DNA from 3 places in the Arhodomonas sp. SL1 genome. Region 3 is predicted to be linked to each of the others. Evidence: predicted binding sites of a transcription regulator. Region 3 holds the regulator's gene; each other region holds the start of a gene.
What was found. The regulator FNR, encoded in region 3, switches genes on or off when oxygen is low (the NO sensors DNR and NnrR bind a similar motif). The targets are predictions, from matches to a motif close to TTGATNTANATCAA.

Region 1 (7,296 bases), on a different contig from region 3:
GGGATCGACAAGTTCTACCTCTCCCATCTCAACTACGCCGGCCGCGGCAACAAGAACCGCCGCGGTGACGCCGCCCACCAGCGCACCCGCTGGGCCCTGGATCTGCTGTTCCAGCGCTGCCTTGAGGACCTGGAGGCGGGCCGGCCGCGCGAGTACGTCACCGGCAACAACGACGCCGATGCCGTCTATCTCCTGCACTGGGCGGCGGAGCGCTTCCCGGAGGCATCGCTGGCGGAGCTGCGGCGGCTGCTGCGGGCCTGGGGCGGCAACTCCTCGGGGATCAACGTGGCCAACATCGACAACCTGGGCAACGTCCACCCGGATACCTTCTGGTGGCACTACAGCCTCGGTAACGTCCGCGACCGGCCGTTCTCGACGATCTGGAGCGACGAGAGCGAGCCGCTGCTCGCCGGGCTGCGCCGGCGGCCCCGGCCCTTGGAAGGGCGCTGCGGGGCCTGCGCGTACCGCGACATCTGTGGGGGCAACACCCGGGTGCGGGCCTGGCAGCTCACGGGCAACCTCTGGGCCGAGGACCCGGGCTGTTACCTGGACGACGAGGAGATCGGCATCGCGGAAGCGGGGAGGGAGCTGGCATGACCGACATGGCGGCGACGCTCAACCTGTCCGGGCGGCGGGTGCTGCTGGTCGGTGGCGGCGAGGCCGCCGCCCGCTACGGTGCCTGGCTGGATGACCATGGTGCCCGCCTTCGGGTGGTGGCGGAGGTCGCCCGGCCGGTTCTGCGAGAGGCCGCGGCCGGCCGGGATTGGCCCGTATTCGAGCGGGCCTTCGCCGAGAGCGACCTGGCGGGCTGCCATTTGGCGGTGGCGGCCTCGGACAGCACCGACCTTAACCGCCGGGTCGCCGAGGCCGCGGACCGCACCGGGGTGCTGGTCCAGGCGTTGGGTTGGCGGGAGGGCTCATCGCTGGCCTTGCCCATGGATCCGGATACGCCGCCGCCGCGGCTCGCCGGCCACCGCGGCGTGGGGCGGGCCTACCTGGTGGGGGCGGGGCCCGGCGATCCGAAGCTGCTCACCCTGCGCGCCCGGGAGGTGCTGGAGAACGCCGACGCGGTGCTCTACGACCGCCTGGTGGCCCCGGCCCTAATGGAGCTGGTGCCGGCCTCTGCGCGGCGGATCTACGTGGGCAAGGCGGCGAGCCGTCATGCCCTGCCCCAGGGCCGGATCAACGAGCTGCTGGTGGAGCTGGCCGGTGAGGGCCTGGATGTGGTCCGGCTGAAGGGCGGTGACCCCTTCGTATTCGGCCGCGGCGGCGAGGAGATCCACCAACTGAAGACCGCCGGTGTGCCCTTCGAGGTGGTTCCCGGCATCACCGCGGCCCTCGGCTGTTCCGCCTATGCCGGCATTCCCCTCACCCACCGGGACCATGCCCAGGTGGTGACCTTCGTCACCGGCCATCTGCGCGACGGCTCCCTGGACCTGCCCTGGGAGGCGCTGGTGCAGCCCTCCCAGACTGTGGTGGTCTACATGGGAATCGGCGGGCTGGATCGCCTGTGCGCGGAGCTCCGACGGCGGGGCCTGCCTGGCAGCCACCCGGCGGCGGTGATCCAGCGCGGCACCCTGGACGACCAGGCGGTGATCAGCGGGACCCTCGCGGATCTGCCCGAGCGTGCCCGGCGGGAGGGAGTACGCCCGCCGAGCCTGGTGATCATCGGCGAGGTGGTGCGGCTGCGTGAGCAGCTCGATTGGTTCTCCCGGGAGCTGGAGGCGATGCCGATGGCAGGCTACGCGGCATGCTGAATCCGCGCTGTCTGCTCGCCGTCGCCCTGCTCCTGTCCCCTGGGGCGGCCTTCCCTGCCGGCGCCGAGGTCCCCGACGGGGCGGCGTTGTACGAGAGTCACTGTGCGGCCTGCCACGGCGACGACCGCCTCGGCGGCCTCGGCCCCGCCCTGCTGCCCGGGAACCTGGGTCGCCTGGCCCCGGAGGATGCCGAGCAGGTGATCACCGAGGGGCGGGCGGCCACCCAGATGCCGGCCTACGGGGAGGTCCTCTCCGAGGCGGAGATCACGGCGCTGGTGGAGCACATCTATCAGGCCCCGGAGGAGCCGCCGCGGTGGGTGGAGGCGGATATCCGCGGCAGCCACCGCGGGCTGCGCGAGGGCGACGGGCCCGGGGCGCCGGTCTTCGACGCCGATCCCATGAACCTGTTCCTGGTGGTGGAGAAAGGGGATCACCACATCACCGTCCTCGACGGCGATCGCTTCGAGCCCATTCACCGCTTCCCGACCCGCTATGCCCTGCATGGCGGGGTGAAGTACTCCCCGGACGGGCGCTATGCCTATCTGATGTCCCGGGACGGCTGGGTCACCCAGTACGACATCCACGGCCTGGAGAAGGTCGCCGAGGTACGCGCCGGGATCAACAGCCGCAACATCGCGGTCTCCGCCGACGGGCGCTTCGTGGCCGTGGCCAACTATCTCCCCAACTCCCTGGTGATCCTGGACGCCGACGGCCTGCGCCCACTGGCGGTGATCCCGGTGGCCAACGACCACGGCGAGGGCTCCCGGGTGAGCGCGGTCTATACCGCGCCGCCGCGGCAGAGCTTCATCGCCGCGCTCAAGGACATCCGCGAGGTCTGGGAGATCCCCTACGCTGACGGCGCCGAGGCGCTGCCCGTCTACCGCGGCATCATGCATGACTACCGGGAGGAGTCCGGCGAGGCGCCGCCCATCGACCGGCGGCGCTTCCCCGTGCGGCGGATCAAGGTGGACAGCCTCCTGGACGACTTCTTCTTCGACCCGGAGTATCGCCACCTTGTCGGCGCCTCGCGCCAAGGGGGCGGGCAGGTGGTCAACCTCACCGTGGGGCGGGTGATCGCCACCCTCGACATCCCGGGCATGCCGCACCTGGGCTCGGGGATCAGCTTCCGCCACGGTGAGGGGCTGCGCATCGCCAGCCCCAACCTGCGGGAGGGCCGGATCAGCATCATCGACCCGGAGCGCTGGGCGGTGGTCGACGCCATCGACACCTTGGGTCCGGGGTTTTTCATGCGCAGCCACCCCGAGACCCGCTATCTCTGGGCCGACGTGTTCTTCGGGCCCAACAAGGACGTCCTCCACGTCATCGACAAGGAGACCCTGGAGATCGTGGAGACCCTGCGCCCGGCCCCTGGGGAGACCGCCGCCCATGTGGAGTTCACCCATGACGGCAGCCATGCCCTGGTCAGTATCTGGGAGGAGGACGGCGCACTGGTGGTCTACGATGCCGAGACCCTCGAGGAGGTGCGGCGCATCCCGATGAAGCGGCCCTCGGGCAAGTACAACGTGGGCAATAAGACCGCCTATATCCGTGGCACTAGCCACTGACCGCGGTCGCCTTCAGGAGGGGCGGGTCAGCAGGAAGGCGGTGACGCCGAGCAGTAGCAGGCTCACGGCCGCGCGTGCCGCCAGCGGCTCCACGGTGAGCCACATGATCCCCCAGCTCACCGCGATAAGCCCCACCGCGGTGCGCTTCGCCCCCGGGGCGATGGCCCGGCGCTCCTGCCAGTCGGCCAGTGGCGGGCCGAAGCGGGGGTGCTCGGCGATCCAGCGCGCCAACGCCGGCGAGCTTCGCGAGGCGGCGTAGGCCGCGAGCAGCAGGAACGGCGTGGTCGGCAACAGGGGCAGGGCGACACCGAGGCCGCCGAGGCCGATGCAAGCCAGTGCCAGCCCCTGCCAGGCATAACGTTTCATGGGGCTCCCATGATCTGGATCAAAAGAGGCATCCCGCATACGGATTATAATACCACCAAATCCCGCTCCTGCACCCACCCCGCAGGGCGACCGTGGAGGTTGCGATGTCCGAGACGCTGCAGATCGACCCGCAGATGCTGGCCCGCTACGATGTCAATGCGCCGCGCTATACGTCCTACCCCACGGCGCTGTCGTTCCATGAGGGCTGGAACGCGGCCACTCACGTAGCCCATGTGCGCGCCCATGCGGTGGCCGACGAGCCGGTCTCCATGTACGTGCATGTGCCGTTCTGCCATTCCGCCTGCTTCTACTGTGCCTGCAATCGGGTGATCACCGCCAACCGCCGGCACGCCGAGGAATACCTGCTGCGCCTGGAGCGGGAGATCCATGCCCAGGCCGCGCTGCACGGGCATCGGCCGCTGGCCCAGTTGCACTTCGGCGGCGGCACGCCCACCTACCTTGACGACGACCAGTTGGAGTGGCTGATGGGGGTCATCGACGATGCCTTCCCCTTCGAGCCCCCCGAGCGCCGCGAGTTCTCCATCGAGATCGATCCGCGCACGGTGGACCCGGTACGCATCGAGCGCCTGACAGGCATGGGCTTTGCGCGGGTCAGCCTCGGCATCCAGGACTTCGACGAGCAGGTCCAACGGGCGATCAACCGGATCCAGCCCGTCTCCATGGTCGACGAGGTGCTGGACGCGGTCCGGGCTCACGGCTTCGGCTCCACCAATTTCGATCTCATCTACGGCCTGCCCCATCAGGACCGGGCGCGCTTTGACCGGACCCTGGAGACGGTGATCCGCATGCGCCCGGAGCGGCTCGCCATCTACAACTATGCCCACCTCCCGGAGCGGTTCAAGATGCAGCGGCTCATCGACGCCGAGGCCCTGCCCGGGCCGGCGGAGAAGCTCGCCATCTTCAACGACGCCATCCGCCGGCTCACCGAGGCGGGCTACGTGCACATCGGTATGGACCATTTCGCCCTGCCCGAGGACGAGCTGGCCCGGGCGCTGGCCGACGACACCCTGCAACGCAACTTCCAGGGCTATGCCACGCGGGGCGGTCTGGATCTCATCGCCGTGGGCTCCACCGCGATCGGCCACTTCGCCGGTGCCTACAGCCAGAATCGGCACGACCTGCTCGGCTACAATGCCGCCGTCGACGCCGGCGATCTCCCGGTGTTCAAGGGCTATCGCCTCGATGCCGACGACGAGCTCCGCGCCGAGGTCATCGAGGCAGTGATGTGCCGTTCGCGGGTGGACTATCGGGCCATCGGCGCGCGTCACGGCATCGACTTCGCCGATTACTTCGCCGACGCCCTGGAGGCCCTGGAGATGGCTGAGGCGGACGGTCTGGTGCGCCGTGGGGCGGACGCGCTAACCGTCACCCCCATGGGGCGGCTGTTCCTGCGCCAGATTGCGCTGCCCTTCGACGCCCATCGCCAGGCGGCCGCCGGGGCGCAGGTGCGCTTCTCCCGTGCCCTGTAGCCGGCGGGCCCGACCCACGGCATGACGGGCCCGCCCGCCGGTGCTTGTCCACGGGGGCGGCAGGGATTACCGTCGCCCGGGAACAGCAAACAAAAACACCGGGGGAGGATCCCATGGAGGACATGCAGCGGCTCTACGCGGACGGCCAGGCCTGGCTGCTGACCAACGGGGCGGACTTCCTGCTCAACCTGGTCGGCGCCATCGTCATCTTCTACGTCGGCAAGTGGGCGGCGAAGGGGCTGAAGGGGCTCGCCTCGCGGTTGATGCGGCGGGCGAAGGTAGACGACACCCTGGTCAGCTTCGCCGCCAACATCATCTATGCGTTGATTCTCGCCTTCGTCATCATCGCCGCCCTTGGCCAACTCGGCCTCCAGACCGCCTCGCTCATTGCCATCCTCGGTGCCGCCGGCCTGGCCATCGGCCTGGCCCTGCAGGGCTCGCTGGCGAACTTCGCCGCAGGGGTGCTGATGATCCTGTTCCGCCCCTTCCGGGTCGGGGACTACGTGGAGGCCGCCGGCATCAGCGGCACCGTAGAGGAGATCGAGATCTTCCAGACCCGGCTCACCACCCCCGACAACAAGGTCATCATCGTCCCCAACGCCAGTATCACCGGCGGTGCCATCGTCAACTATTCCGCCAAGGACACCCGCCGGGTGGACATGGTCGTCGGCGTGCATTACGAGACCGATCTCGCCCGGGCCCGCCAACTGCTCATGGACATCCTCACCGCCGACGAGCGGGTGCTCAAAGAACCGGAGCCGGTGGTCGTGGTGGGCGACCTGGGCGCGAGCAGCGTGGACTTCTGGGTCCGGCCTTGGTGCCGGGCCTCGGATTACTGGCCACTGAAGTGGGACCTCATGGAGACCATTAAGGCCCGGCTGGAGTCGGAGGGTATCGCCATCGCCTTCCCGCAGCTGGATGTGCACGTCGTCCGCGAGGAACCCGCCCGCTCGTAGGAGCGAGCCACGCTCGCGAATGGGGCTCGCGAAGGCGGCTGTAGGAGCCGGCCTGGCCGGCGAACATCGCCTGCGAGGCAGGCTCCTACAGCTGCGGCGAACCGTTCCCGCCCCGTAGGAGCCGGCCCTGCCGGCGAACATCACCTGCCGGCCAATCCCGCAATCGCTACAGCTCCCCGCCCTTGAGGAACTGCAGGATGCTGGAGAAGTCCCGCTTGCCGTTGCCCTGGGCGGCATGGGTGGTGTAGAGGCTGCGCGCCAAAGCCCCCATGGGGGTGGCGGTGCCGGAGTTCACCGCCATGTGCATGGCGAGCCCCAGGTCCTTGGCCATCAACTCGGCCATGAACCCGGGTTGGTAGCCGTTGGAGGCCGGCGCCTTCTCCATCACCCCGGGGTAGGGGTTGTAGACCTGCAGGGCCCAGTTGTTGCCCGAGCTCTCCTTCATGATCTCCGAGAGCACCGCCGGATCCAGGCCATTGGCCTCGGCCATGTTCAGCGCCTCCGAGGTGCCGATCATGAGCACGCCGAGGAGCATGTTGTTGCACATCTTCCCCACCTGGCCGGCGCCGCCCGGTCCGGCGTGGAAGACGGCCTTTCCCATGTCGTCGAGCACCGGGCGGGCGCGTTCCACGGCCTCACTCTCGCCGCCGCAGATGAAGGTGAGGGTGCCGGCCTTCGCGCCGCCGACCCCCCCGGAGACCGGGGCGTCGACGAAGGGGACGCTGTGTTGCCGCGCTTGCTCCGCCACCGCCCGGGCCTCCTCGGGGGCGATGGTCGAGCAGTCCACCGCCAGGGTGGAGGAGTCGAGATGGGCGAGCAGGCCGTCGTCGCCCTCGTAGACCTGACGGACGTGATGGCCGGCCGGGAGCATGGTGATGACGATCTCCGCGCCCCGCGCTGCGGCCGCCGCCGAGTCCGCCGCCGCGGCGCCGGCCTGGGTGAGCGTGGCCACGGCCTCGGCGGATAGGTCGAAGACGGTCACCTCGTGGCCCGCCTGGACCAGGTTAGTGGCCATGGGCGCGCCCATGTTGCCGAGCCCGATGAAAGCGATCCGGGTCATGGCTCTCCTCCTCTGTGCTTTACGTTAACGTCAAGCAGTCTGAAACGTTTGCCGGCAAAAGAAAAGGCGCGCGGGCCGGTCCTCGCGGCGTGCCGAGTTCCT
Region 2 (7,296 bases), on a different contig from region 3:
GTGGGCCACCAGCCCGGTGGAGGTGCCGGCGCGGCGTGCCACCCGGGACAACGTGGTGGCCTGGGGGCCCACCTCGTGGATCACCGCCAGGGTCGCCTCGATGTATTGCTGCTGGCGTATGGGTTCCATTCCCCGTTTGGGCATGGCTGGCTCCGGCCGGTGACATCCTCTGGGGAAAGCTTACTTGAAGTTGATTGAACGTTCAACTAACGTTTCCGTTGCGATCTAGAGAGATCCCGCAGCAATGAGGAAGGGGGAGTCATGATCAAACACGTCCTTACCGCCGCCCTGGGACTGGCCGCCCTGGCGCCGGCACTCCAGGCCCAGGAGCCCGAGGAATGCCGGCAGGTGGGTCTGGCCAATGTCAACTGGACCGGGGTATCGGTGAAATCCCATCTCATGGAGGAAATGCTCACCGCACTCGGTTACGACGTGACCCTGACCACCGCCTCCGTGCCCATCGCCTTCCAAGCCGTGGCCAGTGGCGAGCGTGACGCCTTCCTGGGGCTGTGGTTGCCCACCCAGGAGCAGATGATCACCCCTTACCTGGAGGGGGGCGAGATCACCCAACTGGCGACCAACCTCGAAGGCGCCAAGTACACCCTGGCCGTACCCACCTACGTGCACGAGGCCGGTGTCACCCATTTCGGTGACCTCGATGCGCATCAGGACCGCTTCGAGGGCCGCATCTACGGCATCGAGGCGGGCAACGACGGCAACCTCATGATTCAGGCCATGATCGATGACGATGCCTACGGCCTCGGTGACTGGGAGCTGATGCCCTCGTCGGAGGCGGGGATGCTCACCCAGGTCCGCCGCAAGGTCCGCCGTGACGAATGGGTGGTGTACCTCGGCTGGGCGCCCCATCCCATGACCCGCAACATCGACATGCGCTTCCTCGAGGGCGGCGAGGACTATTTCGGGCCCAATCAGGGCGGCGCGACGGTGCACACCATCGTCACCGCCGGTTACCCGGAGCGCTGCCCCAACGTCGCGCGGTTGCTCGAGCAGTTCGAGGTCAGCGTCGACGACCAGAGTCTGATGGGCGATTACGTCCTCAACGAGGACATGGACTATGCGCCGGCGGCGCGGACCTTCGTCCAGGAGCGCCCGGGACGGTTGGATGGCTGGCTCGAGGGCGTGACCACCTTCTCCGGGGATTCCGACGCCCTGCCCGTGGTCCGCAAGGCCCTGGGTGTGGAATAGCGGGGTCCGCCCCCCGAGCGACCCACCCGCAGCGCCGGCCGGAGGGCCGGCGCTTTTGCGTATAATGGCCGCCGGTTCACCGGGGGGACAGTGATGAGCGAGCCCGCTACCCAACTGGAGAGCTGGACCGGGGCCATCGCCGCGGCCCTGGATGCGGGCGATACCGCCACCGCCGCGGAGCTCGCGGCGCAGCGCCACCCCGCCGAGCTCGCCGACATCCTGGAGGCATTGCCTGGCGAGGCAAGGCTCGCGCTGTGGCGGCTGTTGCCGGACCCGGAGGTACGCGGCGAGGTCCTTATCGAGGCCCGCCGCGAGGTCCGCGACCGACTGATCGAGGCCACCCGCTCCACTGAGCTTGCCGAGGCGGTCTCCCACCTGGAGCTCGACGAGCTCGCTGATCTCTACGACAAGCTCCCGCGCAAGGTGGTCCGGGCGCTGATCCGGACCATGGACCTGCAGCGCCGCCAGCGCCTGCGTCGGGTGCTGTCCTATCCCGAGGACACCGCCGGCGGCCTCATGGATGCCGATGCCCTGGCGGTGCGCGAGGACATCACCCTGGAGACCGCCCAACGCTACCTGCGGCGTGTGCGCAAGAAGGAGGGTGCGCTGCCCGAGCACATTACCGCGCTGTTCGTCATCGACCGGGAGAACCGCTTCCGCGGCCTGCTGCCCCTCGACGAGCTGGTGGCGCAGCCACAGTCGGCACTGGTGGGCGAGACCATGGACCACGAATTCCGCGCCATCCCGGCGGACACCCCCGCCCGCCAGGTGGCCCGACTGTTCGAGGACCGCGATCTCACGACCGCACCCGTCGTGGACCCGGAGGGCCGGCTCATCGGGCGCATCACCGTGGACGACGTGGTCGACGTCATTCGCGACGAGGGCGAGCGCTCGCTGATGCAGTCCGCGGGTCTCAACCGCAACGAGGACATGTTCGCCCCGGTGCTGGCCACCGCCGCCCGGCGCGGCGTTTGGCTGGGGGCGAACCTGGTCAACGCCTTCATCGCCTCCTGGGTGATCGGGCTGTTCGGCGCCACCATCGAGGAGCGGGTGGCGCTGGCCATCCTCATGCCCATCGTGGCCAGCATGGGCGGCGTCGCCGGTATCCAGACCCTGACCCTGGTGGTGCGGGGCATCGCCCTGGACCAGATAGGCAGGGCCAACGGCCTGCGCCTGCTCGGCCACGAGTTCCGCGTGGCCCTGGTGCTGGGGCTTGCCTTGGCGCTTATCCTGGGGGCCGCGGCCCTGGTATGGTTCCGGGATCCCACCCTGGCGCTGGTGTTCGGCGCGGCGGTGGTGATCAACCTGGCCAACGCCGCGTTCTCGGGCACGCTGGTGCCGCTCGCCCTCGAGCGCGCCGGCATCGACCCGGCCCTGGCCGGCGGGATGCTGCTCACCGCGCTCACCGATATTCTCGGGTTCGCGAGCTTCCTCGGCCTGGCGGCGTGGATTCTGGTGTGAAGCAAACGGGAAATGGGGGCATGGGGCAGCAAGGGGATGATGCGCAACGCCTGGCCACGGCGCGCCGCTTCTTCGACACCATCCCGCACAGCACGGTGCTGGGCATGGAACCGGTGGCGGTGGGCGAGGGCTGCCTCACTGCCCGGGTGCCCTACCGCCCCGAGCTGGTGGGCAACCCGGTCACTGGGGTAATCCACGGCGGGGTGATCACCACCCTGGTGGATCAGACCAGCGGCGGTGCGGTGATCGCCGCCCTGGACCGTCCCCAGGCGGTGGCGACTCTGGATCTGCGCATCGACTACATGCGCCCCGCCGAGCCGGGCGAGGTGGTCTACGCCCACGCCGAGTGCTACAAGGTCACCAGCCAGATCGCCTTCGCCCGCTGCACCGTGTATCAGCAGGATTTCCGCGACCCCATCGCCATGAGTATGAGTACCTTCATGCGCGCCGCCGAGGGCGAGCCCAACCTGACCGAGGGGGCCGGATGAAGGACCTCATGGATCGCATCGCGGCCGCCCGGGCCGCCGGGGACCCGGACGCCCTGGTCGCCCTCATCCCCTATGCCCGGCTGCTCGGCATCGCCTTCCGTGACGAGGGCGGGGAGCTGTCTTTCCGGCTGGGGTTTCAGCAAGGCAACGTCGGCAATCCCCACCTGCCGGCGCTGCACGGTGGCGTGATCGGGGCCTTCATGGAGAACGCCGCGGCCCTCCATCTGCTCTGGCGGGAAGAGGCCGGGCGGGTGCCCAAGGTGGTGGATTTCTCCATCGATTACCTGCGCCCCGGCCGGCCGGAGACCCTATGGGCGCGCTGCGATGTCCGGCGCCAGGGCCGCCGGGTGGCCAACGTCGGTGTCCGGGCCTGGCAGGTCGCCGACGGCGCGGAGCGCGAGGTGGCCACGGCACGCTGCCATTTCCTGCTCTCCGGCCCCTGATCGCTGGGCCTGCATGGCATCTGAGGCGGGGCTCAGGCGCTGACCACGCAGTCGCGTCCGCGACCCTTGGCGGCATAGAGGGCCTCGTCCAGGCGGCGCAGGGTGCTCTCCAGTGGCTCGCCGGGGCGGAATGCGCTCACCCCGAGGCTGATGCGTACGGCGATGCGCTCGCCGTCGACGGCGTCCACATCCTCGGCGGCCACGGCGCGGCGCAGTCGCTCGGCCACCACCGCCGCCTCGTCGGCGCCCACCTCGGGCAGTATCGCCAGGAACTCCTCGCCGCCGTAGCGGGCCACCAGGTCGCCGCTGCGCAGCTCGCCGCGGAGCACCGCCGCCACATGCTGGAGCACCCGGTCGCCACTGTGATGGCCGTGCTCATCGTTGATGCGCTTGAAGCGGTCGATATCGAGCATGATCAGTGAGAACGGCCGGCCGCGGTCCCGGTACCACAGCCGCTCCAGGGTCCGGGTCAGCACCCGGCGGTTGAGCAGTCCGGTGAGCGGGTCCCGGGTGGACTCGCGGTACAGGCGCAGTAGCATCCATAGCTGCCCGCCCTGGATCCACAGGGTCATCCCCGCGATGAATACGAGCATCCAGAGGGTGTTCAGGGCGGCGGTGCCGGTCAGGGTGCCGTGGGCGAGCTCCACGGCGAGGTGCATCGCGATGGTGATCCCGATGAGTGCCGCCCCCACCAACACGGTCACCGGGAACAGCGCGGTCAGGGCGATGAGGACGAACGGCAGGGCGCGGTAGCCACCCACGGCGGCGGCCATCTCCCGTCCGTTGGTCTGCAGGGTCATGGACACGGCATAGAACAACGCCAACAGGAAGACCGTGGCCCCGATGAGGCCCAGGGTCCGCCCGTAGCTCCGAGTCGGGCCGCTGGCAAGCCAGAGGGCAGCCAGGCCAACGCCGAGACTCGCCCGGGCCACCGTGATGAATACCGCCTCGCGCTGGGGCAGCAGCAGGAAGTCCATGGGGATCCAGGCCAGAAAGCCCAGGGCGAAGACCAGCTGGACGATACGCAGTCGCTCGCGCAGGTAGGCGGTGCGAATGGCGGTGAAATCCGGTGAATGGTGACGGGCGTCCAACAGGTCGCCGGCGCTGACCCGTAAGGTCGCGGCCGGGCCGCGGGGGGCCTCGGCCGGGGCGAGGGAGATCGCCGGCGCCTTTCGGCGCTGGCGGCTGCGCGACGACTTGGGCTTGGGCGCCATGGGTTCTCCGGGGTACGTTTTCTGCTGTGTGGGACGCGCGCAAGCGTACCACTGCGGGGGCTGGCGCCCACTGGGGAACGGGCAGACCTTTGATCCAGGTCAACACCCGCGTGCGCCAGCCCACGCAATCTGAGGGCGAGACACCGGGAGGCGGGATCATGGAGACATTGAGCGAGCTGTTGGCGGGCCGGCCCGATTTCTGGCTGAGCCTGGTGGTCATCCTGTTCATGCTGGGCATGGGGGCGTTCTTCGTGATCTTCTTCCTCCGTCATATCCGCGAGGAAGAGCGCAGCCGGCGCAAGGATCGCTAGCGCCACGCTTGCCGTCATTGGCGCGTCGGGGGATAGTGCGGGGCCACTACCCCACGAAGCGGAGGTGTCGGCAATGAGGATCGGCCTCGCCCTGGGTGCGGGAGGTGCCAACGGCCTCGCGCATATCCTCATGCTGCAGGTCTTCGACGAGCTCGGCCTGCGGCCGGCGCGCATCGCCGGCAGCAGTGTCGGCGCCATCATCGGGGCGCTGTACGCCTCGGGCCGCAGCGGCGACGACATCGACGCCATCGCCGAGGAGCTGGCGCTCAAGGAGAGCGATTCCTGGAAGGAGCTGCTGCTCGAGCGCAAGCTCTTCCGCTACCTGGAGCTGCTCGATCCCGAGCTTGGCCGTGGTGGCTTTGTCAGCGGCCAGGCGCTGCTGGCCTTCCTCTACGGCACCGATACGAAGATCGACTTCGCCGACCTACGCATCCCCCTACGCGTGGTCGCCACCGACCTGTGGCGCCGTGAGCCGGTGGTGCTGGAGAGCGGGCCGGTACTGCCAGCGGTACGGGCGAGCATGGCCCTGCCCGGGGTGTTCACCCCGGTGACCCTTGGCGGGCGGGTGCTGGTGGACGGGGGTGCGGTGAACCCGCTGCCCTATGACCTGCTCGACGACTGTGACGTCACGGTGGCCATCAACGTCACCGGCAAGCGCTCGCCCAAGGACGACTTCACCTTCCTGGACTCGGTGTTCAACACCTTCCAGATCATGCAGAGCACCATCATCAACGAGAAGCTCGCTCGGGCGGCACCCACCGTCTACATCGAGACGGATATCGTCGACGTCCGTGCCCTGGAGGTGCAAAAGCGCGACCAGGTCTACGCCGGCGCCCGCCCTGCCAAGGAGGAGCTCAAGCGCCGTCTGAAGGCCTTGGTCCGCGACGCCGGCGCCGGCTGACTCAATCGAAGTCGCCGGCCAGCGCGGTGCGCACGTCCTTCGGCATCACCGCCATGTGCTGGTAGTTGGGATGCTCGATGGCGACCACCACTTCCACAGCAGGATCCGAGAAGCGCTGGACCTGCTCATCGGTAAAGGGGAAGTGGAGGAAGTGCACCGATGAGGCCTTGCCGTCGGCGGTGGAGCGGTCAACGTCCTGCTCGGCCTCGGCGGGGATGCGCTCGTCGCCGAGCTTGAGCACCACCGTCTCCTCGACGCCGCCGAGCTGGCCGAGGATGCGCTGGCGCCTCGCCCGGTCCGGGATCTCGAACATCAGCGTGGCGACCAGCTCCCGCCCCTTGGGGATCAACGGGTTGTAGGCATTGAGCTCGTCGTCGATCTGCTCCTCACCGCCGCGCTCGATGAACAGCATCTCGTGGATCTGGCGCCACATGGTGTCGTAGTTCTCGAAGTAGATCATCGCCTCCGGCCCGATGGGCATGCGCCGGTGGCGCTTGATGGCGGTGATCTCGCGCGCCTTGTCCCGCCGAATGGCGGCGTAGCGCTCCATGGGCAGTATGTCGTCGCGGGTGATCTGTTTGCTCATTCCGGCCTCCCTTGCCCGTTAATCACTTGAGCCCGTAGGCCCGGGCCAGTAGCTGAATGGGGTGGACCGAGGCGTCATGGGGCGGCGGGTTGTCGTCATCCGCCTGGCGCTCCAGCCCTTGGACGATATGGGTGCCGGCGAGCGGGCATTCCGAGGCCAGATGCTGCTTGCCGGACTTGAATACGCGGCGCGCCAAGGGCTTGCCCACCTTGATGGCCACCTCGAAGTTCTCCTTCTTCACCCCCCAGGCGCCGCCATGGCCGGAGCAACGTTCCTGGACCTCCAGGTCGATGTCGGGGATCAGGCGCAGCATGTCCGCCGCCTTGGGCCCCATGTTCTGGGCCCGCGCATGGCAGGCCAAATGCAGGGACACACCGCCGTCGAGGGGCTTCAGGCCCTCGGCCAGACCCTCATGGCGGGCGATGTCGACGACGTATTCGGCTACGTCCATGGTGTTCTCGGCGAGCCGCTGGATCTTGGGGTCGTCGACGATCAGCGGCCACTCGAATTTCAGCATCAGCGCGCAGGAGGGCACCAGGGCGATGACCTTGTGGCCCTGGTCCACCCAGGGCAGCAGGGCGTCCGCGGTCCGGTGCGCGGCCTCCGCCACGGCCGGCAGATCGCCCTGCTCGAGCTTGGGCATACCGCAGCATCCCGGGTAGGCCACTTCCGTCTCCACCCCGTTG
Region 3 (7,296 bases):
CACCGCTGGCGGGCCCGCAGCGGTGCCGTGCTCACGGGCATCGGCACCGTCCTCGCCGATGACCCGGCGCTCACGGCCCGGGATGTTGACGCGCCGGTGACCCAGCCGGGGCGCTACGTGCTGGACACGCGGCTGCGACTACCGGAGCGTTCGCAGCTGGTCACCGACGGCGGCGGAGTGACGGCATTCTGCGCCTGGCCAGACGAAGACCGCGTCCGTGCGCTGGAGACAACGGGGGTGCGGGTGATCGCGCTGCCGCCGGAGGTCGGCGGGCGACCCGGGCCGGCGTCGGTGCTGGCGGCGCTGGCCCGCGACGAGGTCAATGAGGTGCTGGTCGAGGCCGGACCGACGATAGCGGGCGCCTTCGTAGCGGCGGGGCTTGCCGACGAGCTCATCGTCTATCAGGCGCCGCATCTGATGGGCGATGCCGCCCGTGGATTGTTGACGTTGCCCGGCCTGGAGCATATGTCCGAACGTATCCCCCTGCGCTGCCTCGACGAGCGGCGCCTCGGCGAGGACTGGCGGTTCATTTTCGGCCCGGGCGGAGGCGAGTGACGAATGTTTACCGGGATCATACAGACGCTGGGTCGTGTGGCCCGGATGGGCGCGGTGGATGGTGGCCGGCGGCTGGCCATAGAGGCGGCCGGGTTGGGGCTGGATACCGTGGGAATCGGTGACAGCATCGCCGTCAACGGCTGCTGCCTCACCGCGGTGCGCATCGATGGCGAGACCTTCGAGGCGGATGTGTCCTCGGAGAGCCTGGAACGGACCACCCTGGGGGCGCTTGCCGTGGACGATGCGGTGAATCTGGAGAAGGCCCTGACCCTGTCCACTCCGCTGGGCGGACACCTGGTCAGCGGCCACGTGGATGGCCTCGGTGAGGTGGCCTGGCGCCGGGCCGAGGGGCGCTCCGAGCGCTGGCGGTTCGCGGCGCCGGCGCGATTGGCCCGCTATATCGCGGAGAAGGGCTCCATCTGCATCGACGGCGTGAGCCTCACCGTCAATGCCGTCGAGGGCAGTGAATTCGAGGTCAACATTGTGCCCCACACCGCCGCGGTCACCACCCTCGGTGACCGGGCGGCCGGCGATGCGGTCAACCTGGAGGTGGACCTCATCGCCCGCTACCTGGAGCGGCTCATGGGCGGTGACCACCGCCCCGCGGGCTCCACCATCACCCGGGAGTTCCTCCGCCGACACGGTTACGGCGCGGAGTGATTCGGAGAGATACATGGCTTTCAATACCACCGAGGAGATCATCGATGACCTGCGCCAGGGGCGCATGGTGGTCATCCTCGACGACGAGGACCGTGAGAACGAGGGTGACCTGGTCATGCCCGCGTCCATGGTCCGTCCCGACGACATCAACTTCATGGCCCGCTACGGTCGGGGATTGATCTGTCTGACCCTGACCCGGGAGCGCTGCGAGCAGCTGCGGCTGCCGTTGATGGTCCATGAGACCGGCGACCAGCACGGCACCAATTTCACCCTCTCCATCGAGGCGGCCCGGGGGGTGACCACCGGGATCTCGGCCGCCGACCGGGCGCGTACCGTCCAGGCGGCGGTCGCCCCCCAGGCGCGACCGGAGGACATCGTCCAGCCGGGTCATATTTTCCCGCTGATGGCCCAGCCCGGCGGCGTGCTGACCCGCGCCGGACACACCGAGGCGGGCTGCGACCTGGCGCGCCTGGCGGGTTTCGAGCCGGCGTCGGTGATCGTGGAGGTCCTCAACGAGGACGGCACCATGGCCCGTCGGGACGACCTCATGGCCTTCGCCCGGGAGCACGGCCTCAAGATCGGCACCATCGCCGACCTCATCGCCTACCGGGTGCGCAACGAGCGCACCGTGGAGCGGGTGGCGGATTGCGAGCTGCCGACGGAGCATGGTCGTTTCCACCTCTACGCCTACCAGGACGTCGTGGATGGAGCGCTCCACTTCGCCCTGGTGCGCGGGCGACCTCGTCCGGAGGAGCCGGTGCTGGTGCGGGTGCACATTCAGAATACCCTCTCGGACCTGTTCGACGCCACGGGCCTGGAGCAAAGTTGGCCGTTGCGGCCGGCACTCGAGCAGCTCGGTGCGGAGGACACCGCCGTGGTCGTGATGCTGCGCCGGCCCTCGGACGCCACCGACGTCCTCGCGCGCATGCGCGAGTACCAGCGGCTGCAGGCCGGCCAGATCGAGGAGCACCACGGCAAGGGCGACGGCGGGGCGAGCCAGGACCTGCGCACCTATGGCGTCGGGGCCCAGATCCTCACGGATCTCGGCGTGCGGCGGATGCGGGTGCTGTCCTCGCCGAAGCGCATGCACGGCCTCTCCGGCTTCGGCATGGAGGTGGTCGAGTACATCGAGCCCGAGCGCTGAGCCGGGCGTGGAACCCACCCGAGGTTGGAACGAGCCATGAATACCATCGAAGGCGACTTCACCGCGCGCGACGCCCGCATTGCCATCGTGGCCTCGCGCTTCAATGCGTTTATCGTTGACCGCCTGGTCGAGGGCGCAGTGGATACGCTTGCCCGTCATGGCGTGGACACCGGCGGCGTGGAACTGGTCCGCGTACCTGGTGCCTGGGAGATGCCCGTGGCCGCGCGCCGGCTGATCCGCCGCGGCGAGCAGGAGGCCGTCATCGCCCTGGGCTGCGTGATCCGCGGCGGCACGCCCCACTTCGACTACGTCGCCGGCGAGTGCACCAAGGGCCTGGCCCAGGTGCAGATGGAGGCGGACGTGCCGGTGGCCTTCGGCGTGCTCACCACAGACACCATCGAGCAGGCCATTGAGCGGGCGGGCACCAAGGCGGGGAACAAGGGCGCCGATGCGGCCCTGTCCACCCTTGAGATGATCAGCCTGCTGCGGCGGCTGGACTGAGCGGATGAGCGCACCCGACCATCAGGATTACCGACGCCGTAGCCGGGCCCGGCGCCGGGCGCTGCAGGCCCTGTACCAGTGGCAGGTGGCCGGCCAGGACCTCGCCGCCATCGAGCAGCAGTTCCTGGAGGAGTACCGCATGGGTCGCACCGACCTGGAGTACTTCGCGGTGCTGCTCCATGGTGTGCCCGCCACCGTCACACGCTTGGATGCGGCCATCGAGCCCTGGCTGGACCGCCCCTTCCGGACCCTGGACCCGGTGGAGCGGGCGATCCTGCGACTGGGCACCTATGAGCTCCTCGAGCGCCTGGAGGTGCCCTATCGGGTGGTCGTCAACGAGGCGGTGGAGCTGGCCAAGGCCTTCGGTGCCGAGCAGAGTCACCGCTACATCAACGGCGTCCTCGATCGGGTCGGGCGCGCCAGCGAGCTGCGGGCCGCCGAGCTGCGACGCGGCCGTGGGGGAGGTGAGCGATGAGCCTGCCCGAGCCCCGGCCCAGGCGCCGACTGCACCGACGGCGGATCGTCCTCGACGGCTATCGCCGCGAGGACGGCCTCTGGGAGGTGGAGGCCGCGCTGGTGGATACCAAAACACAGCCCTTCGAGCTGCAATTCCGCGGCGAGCTCGCCCCTGGTGAACACATCCACGACATGGCGCTACGGGTGGCCCTGGACGACGACCTCACCATCCGTGAGGCGGCGGCCAGCATGGACGCCACACCGTTTCCGGACTGCCCCGGCGCGGAGCAAGCCTACCGCGCCCTGGTGGGCGTGCAGATAGGGCCCGGTTGGATAAAGGCCGTCAACGAGCGCATCGGCCGGACGGCGGGCTGCACCCATCTCTTCGAGCTGTTGCGGCCCATCGCCACTACCGCCTACCAGATGATCTATCCGGCACGGGACCGGGGCAGCGAGACGCCGGTGCTGCTGGATACCTGCCACGGCTGGCGTGCCGGCGGTCAGGCCATCTCCACCCTCTACCCGGAGTGGTTCCGCCCGGAGTCTGAATGAGCCTCTCGGAGTTCCAGCTCATCGAGCGCTTCTTCGCCGGGCTGGGGGCTGCCCGGGCCGACGTCCGGCTGGGTCACGGCGATGACGCCGCCCTGGTGGACTGCGGTGGCGCTACCCTGGCCCTGGCGGTGGACACCCTCATCGAGGGCGTGCACTTTCCCGCTGACGCGCCGGCGGCGAGCATCGGCCACAAGCTCCTGGCAGTGAACCTGAGCGACATGGCCGCCATGGGGGCGGAGCCGGCCTGGGCGCTGCTGGCCCTGACCCTGCCGGCGGTGGACGAGACGCGGCTGGCGGCGATCCGCGAGGGCCTGGACGCGCTCGCCTCCCGGCACGGACTGGCGCTGATCGGCGGTGACACCACCCGCGGCGAATCACTGGTGGCCTCGCTGTTTGTGGCAGGCCACGCAGGGGAGGACGCCCTGCGTCGGGATGGGGCCCGACCCGGTGACTGGGTCTGGGTATCCGGTGCGCCCGGCGAGGCCGCTGCCGGCCTGGCGCTCTGGCAGGCCAGTGTGCGGGACGGCCCGGGGGTGGCGCAGCTGCTGCGCCGGCTGCACTGGCCGGAGCCCCGCGTCGCCCTGGGCCGGGGGCTCCGCGGTGTGGCCAGCGCCGCGGTGGATGTCTCCGATGGGGTGGTGGCGGATGCCGGACATCTCGCCCATCGCAGCGGTGTGGCGCTTACCATCCGCGCCGCGGACCTGCCGCTGTCCCCTGCGCTCACCGCCTGCGCCGGCGAGCGAGCGATGGAATACGCCCTCGCCGGCGGCGACGACTACGAACTGCTATTCACAGCACCCGAGGCGGCGAGCGAGGCGGTCCGCCGTGCCGCCGACGCGGCGGGCGTGACGGTGCATCCCGTCGGTGGGGTGGCGGCCGGGCGCGCGGAGGTCACCGTCATCGATGCCGACGGGGCGCCGATGAAGGTGGCCCGGGGCGGGTATCGGCACTTTGACGGAGGGGGAGGGGGCCGGTGACCGGCGCCTTCCGGCTGCGCGATCCGCGCCAGTTTCTCGCCCTCGGTTTCGGCAGCGGGCTGGCGCCCCGGGCCCCCGGCACGGTGGGTACGCTGGCGGCATTGCCGCTGGTCTGGGGCCTCAGCCTGCTCCCGCTCGGGCTGTACCTGTTGGCGGTGGGCGTCGCCTTCCTGCTGGGATGTTGGGTCTGCGGGGCCACGGCCCGGGCGGTAGGGGTGCATGATCACCCGGCCATCGTGTGGGACGAGTTCGTGGGCCTCGCGGTGACCCTCATCGCCGTCCCCTCCACACCCCTCGCCCTGGTGCTGGCTGTGGTCCTGTTCCGGGTGTTCGATATCCTCAAGCCCTGGCCTATCCGTTGGCTGGACCGCCATGTCCATGGCGGTCTGGGCATCATGCTCGACGATGTCATCGCCGCCATACCGGCGGCGGCGATACTCCACGGTGTCCTGTTGGTGCTCGGCTGAGGCCGGTTTCCCCTTACCCGCTGCAGGGCGGATCGAGTATGCTGGGGCGCACAAGGAAGACCACCACCCAGGGTTCTTCACGATGAGCGATCCGCCCAATTCCCAGGGCCTACGGGTATCGCGGCTGCGCAGCGCCTGCAATGACTGCGGGCTGGTGCAGCTATGCCTGCCGGTCAGCCTGGAATCGGAGGATGTGGACCGCCTGGACCGCATCGTCCAGCCACGCCGGCCGATCCGGCGTAGCGATCACCTCTACCGGGCCGGGGATCCCTTCGGCGCCATCTTCGTGGTGCGCACGGGGGCACTGAAGACCTATACCCTCTCCGAGTCGGGCGAAGAGCAGATCATGGGCTTCCACCTGCCGGGGGAGGTGGTGGGACTGGACGCCATCAGCCAGGGCCGGCATCCCTGCGGGGCCCAGGCCCTGGAGACCACGACGGTCTGCGAGATCCCCTTCGAGCGCCTCGAGGACCTCTCGGGACGGATCCCCGGGTTGCAGCACCAGCTGTTGCGCCTGATGAGCAAGGAGATCTTCGCCGACCACGAGATGCTCCACGCGCTCGCCAATCGCAGCGCCGAGGAGCGGCTGGCCATCGTGCTGCTGAGCCTGTCCCAGCGCTTCGCCCGCCGCGGGCTCTCACCGTGGCGGTTCCGGTTGCCCATGTCCCGTTCCGAGCTCAGCAACTACCTAGGGGTGGCGCCGGAGACCATGAGCCGCCTGTTCCGCCGCTTCCAGGAGCGTGGCTGGATCGCGAGCCACGGCAAGGAGCTGTCCCTGGAGGACGTGCGGGAGCTAAAGGCCGTCGCGGGCCCGCGGCTCCCCGAGGACGCCGGGGCCGACGCCACCTCACGCCCGTGATCCCGGGAGGGTTTAGCCGCTGAGGTCCTCGCCTCGCCGGTGCCAGCGTTGCTGCTGGGCTTGGGCCACCAGGCGGTGCCAGCGCAGCACCTCCGGGTGCTCCGGGTACTGGGTGAGTAGCCGCCCCGTCTGATACCGAAGGTCGTCAATCAGCGTCTGGCGCAAGGGCTCGCTGGTCAGCGTGTGGGCCGCTACCCATTGTTCCCGGGTCTGTTCCAGGGCCTGGTCGAGACGCTCGTTGCCGGAGAGGCCGGCAATGCCGCCCAACACCAGCATGGCGATGAGCGTGCTTATCAATACCCGTGGCATCCATTCTCCTCCCGTGGGTTCTGTCCTGCGTTCGGGCCGACGACGTCAGACCGCGTCAACGCCGCGTCGTTCCCTACCAATCCGCGCCGCAGTGCTCCGCCTATAGCCGCTATGCGGCTTAGGGGGTGGTGAAGCGGCGCATGGCGCGAAGCGCGATCACTCCGACGCTTCCTGTTGCTCGATGTAGTGCTTCAGCACCGAGAGCGGCGCACCGCCGACGCTGATAATGCAGTAACTCCGAGACCAGAAAACCGGCTTGCGCCAGTAGTAGCGCTGCAAGTGTTCCTTGTACTCCTTGCGGATCAGTCGGGAGGTGACGGTCTTGAGATTGTTCACGAACGCGGACGGCGCAGTGCGCGGCGTCAACTCCAGGAGCAGGTGCACATGATCCGGCTCGCCGTTGAACTCCAGCACCTCGCCTTCCCACTTTCCGGTTGTGGCGCGGGCGATCTCCTCCAATCGGGAAAGCATCGGTTTCGTGATGCACTTGCACCGGTATTTGGTGACCATAACCAAATGGTACTGTAGCCGGTACGTACAATGATAGAGCCGTTTTAGCGGTTGTGAATCCATAATAACCAAGTATAATTTTCGTATGGTCCAGCGCAAGGTCACATACCGGCTTTACCCCACGACGGCCCAGCTTGCTGTCCTGGAGCGCCAACGCTGGGTCCATTGCCTGCTGTGGAATGAGGCACTGGCCGAGCGGCGCCGGGCCTGGGGCGAGCGACAGGAGTCGCCGGGGTTCTCGGTCCAGTGCAAGCGGCTGACCGAGTGGCGTGCCCAATCGAAGCTCCTGCGTGGCCTCAACGCCCA

Region 1: a site for FNR is predicted at 3,698-3,711, ahead of hemN (oxygen-independent coproporphyrinogen III oxidase). Genes of this name have one in related genera too.
Region 2: a site for FNR is predicted at 4,902-4,915, ahead of ACQ754_RS11630 (DUF3149 domain-containing protein). Genes of this name have one in related genera too.

The regions. Positions count from the first base shown of each region.
Region 1 is NZ_JBPODZ010000014.1:8,757-16,052, reverse strand. It holds gene nirJ (heme d1 biosynthesis radical SAM protein NirJ) at 1-597, shown strand, start outside; gene cobA (uroporphyrinogen-III C-methyltransferase) at 594-1,757, shown strand; gene ACQ754_RS14715 (cytochrome D1 domain-containing protein) at 1,751-3,322, shown strand; gene ACQ754_RS14710 (YbaN family protein) at 3,335-3,688, opposite strand; gene hemN (oxygen-independent coproporphyrinogen III oxidase) at 3,793-5,178, shown strand; gene ACQ754_RS14700 (mechanosensitive ion channel family protein) at 5,292-6,134, shown strand; gene mmsB (3-hydroxyisobutyrate dehydrogenase) at 6,301-7,194, opposite strand; gene ACQ754_RS14690 (cytochrome P450) at 7,296-7,296, opposite strand, start outside.
Region 2 is NZ_JBPODZ010000007.1:123,063-130,358, forward strand. It holds gene betI (choline-binding transcriptional repressor BetI) at 1-144, opposite strand, end outside; gene ACQ754_RS11605 (ABC transporter substrate-binding protein) at 262-1,206, shown strand; gene mgtE (magnesium transporter) at 1,300-2,667, shown strand; gene ACQ754_RS11615 (PaaI family thioesterase) at 2,688-3,155, shown strand; gene ACQ754_RS11620 (PaaI family thioesterase) at 3,152-3,598, shown strand; gene ACQ754_RS11625 (diguanylate cyclase) at 3,631-4,812, opposite strand; gene ACQ754_RS11630 (DUF3149 domain-containing protein) at 4,971-5,123, shown strand; gene ACQ754_RS11635 (patatin-like phospholipase family protein) at 5,197-6,024, shown strand; gene ACQ754_RS11640 (DUF3501 family protein) at 6,026-6,610, opposite strand; gene ACQ754_RS11645 (heterodisulfide reductase-related iron-sulfur binding cluster) at 6,633-7,296, opposite strand, start outside.
Region 3 is NZ_JBPODZ010000004.1:282,158-289,453, forward strand. It holds gene ribD (bifunctional diaminohydroxyphosphoribosylaminopyrimidine deaminase/5-amino-6-(5-phosphoribosylamino)uracil reductase RibD) at 1-555, shown strand, start outside; gene ACQ754_RS08435 (riboflavin synthase) at 559-1,215, shown strand; gene ribBA (bifunctional 3,4-dihydroxy-2-butanone-4-phosphate synthase/GTP cyclohydrolase II) at 1,229-2,359, shown strand; gene ribH (6,7-dimethyl-8-ribityllumazine synthase) at 2,396-2,860, shown strand; gene nusB (transcription antitermination factor NusB) at 2,865-3,335, shown strand; gene ACQ754_RS08455 (DUF2889 domain-containing protein) at 3,332-3,868, shown strand; gene thiL (thiamine-phosphate kinase) at 3,865-4,845, shown strand; gene ACQ754_RS08465 (phosphatidylglycerophosphatase A family protein) at 4,842-5,312, shown strand; gene fnr (fumarate/nitrate reduction transcriptional regulator Fnr) at 5,395-6,171, shown strand; gene ACQ754_RS08475 (hypothetical protein) at 6,184-6,480, opposite strand; gene tnpA (IS200/IS605 family transposase) at 6,637-7,053, opposite strand; partial or broken gene ACQ754_RS08485 (helix-turn-helix domain-containing protein) at 7,076-7,296, shown strand, end outside.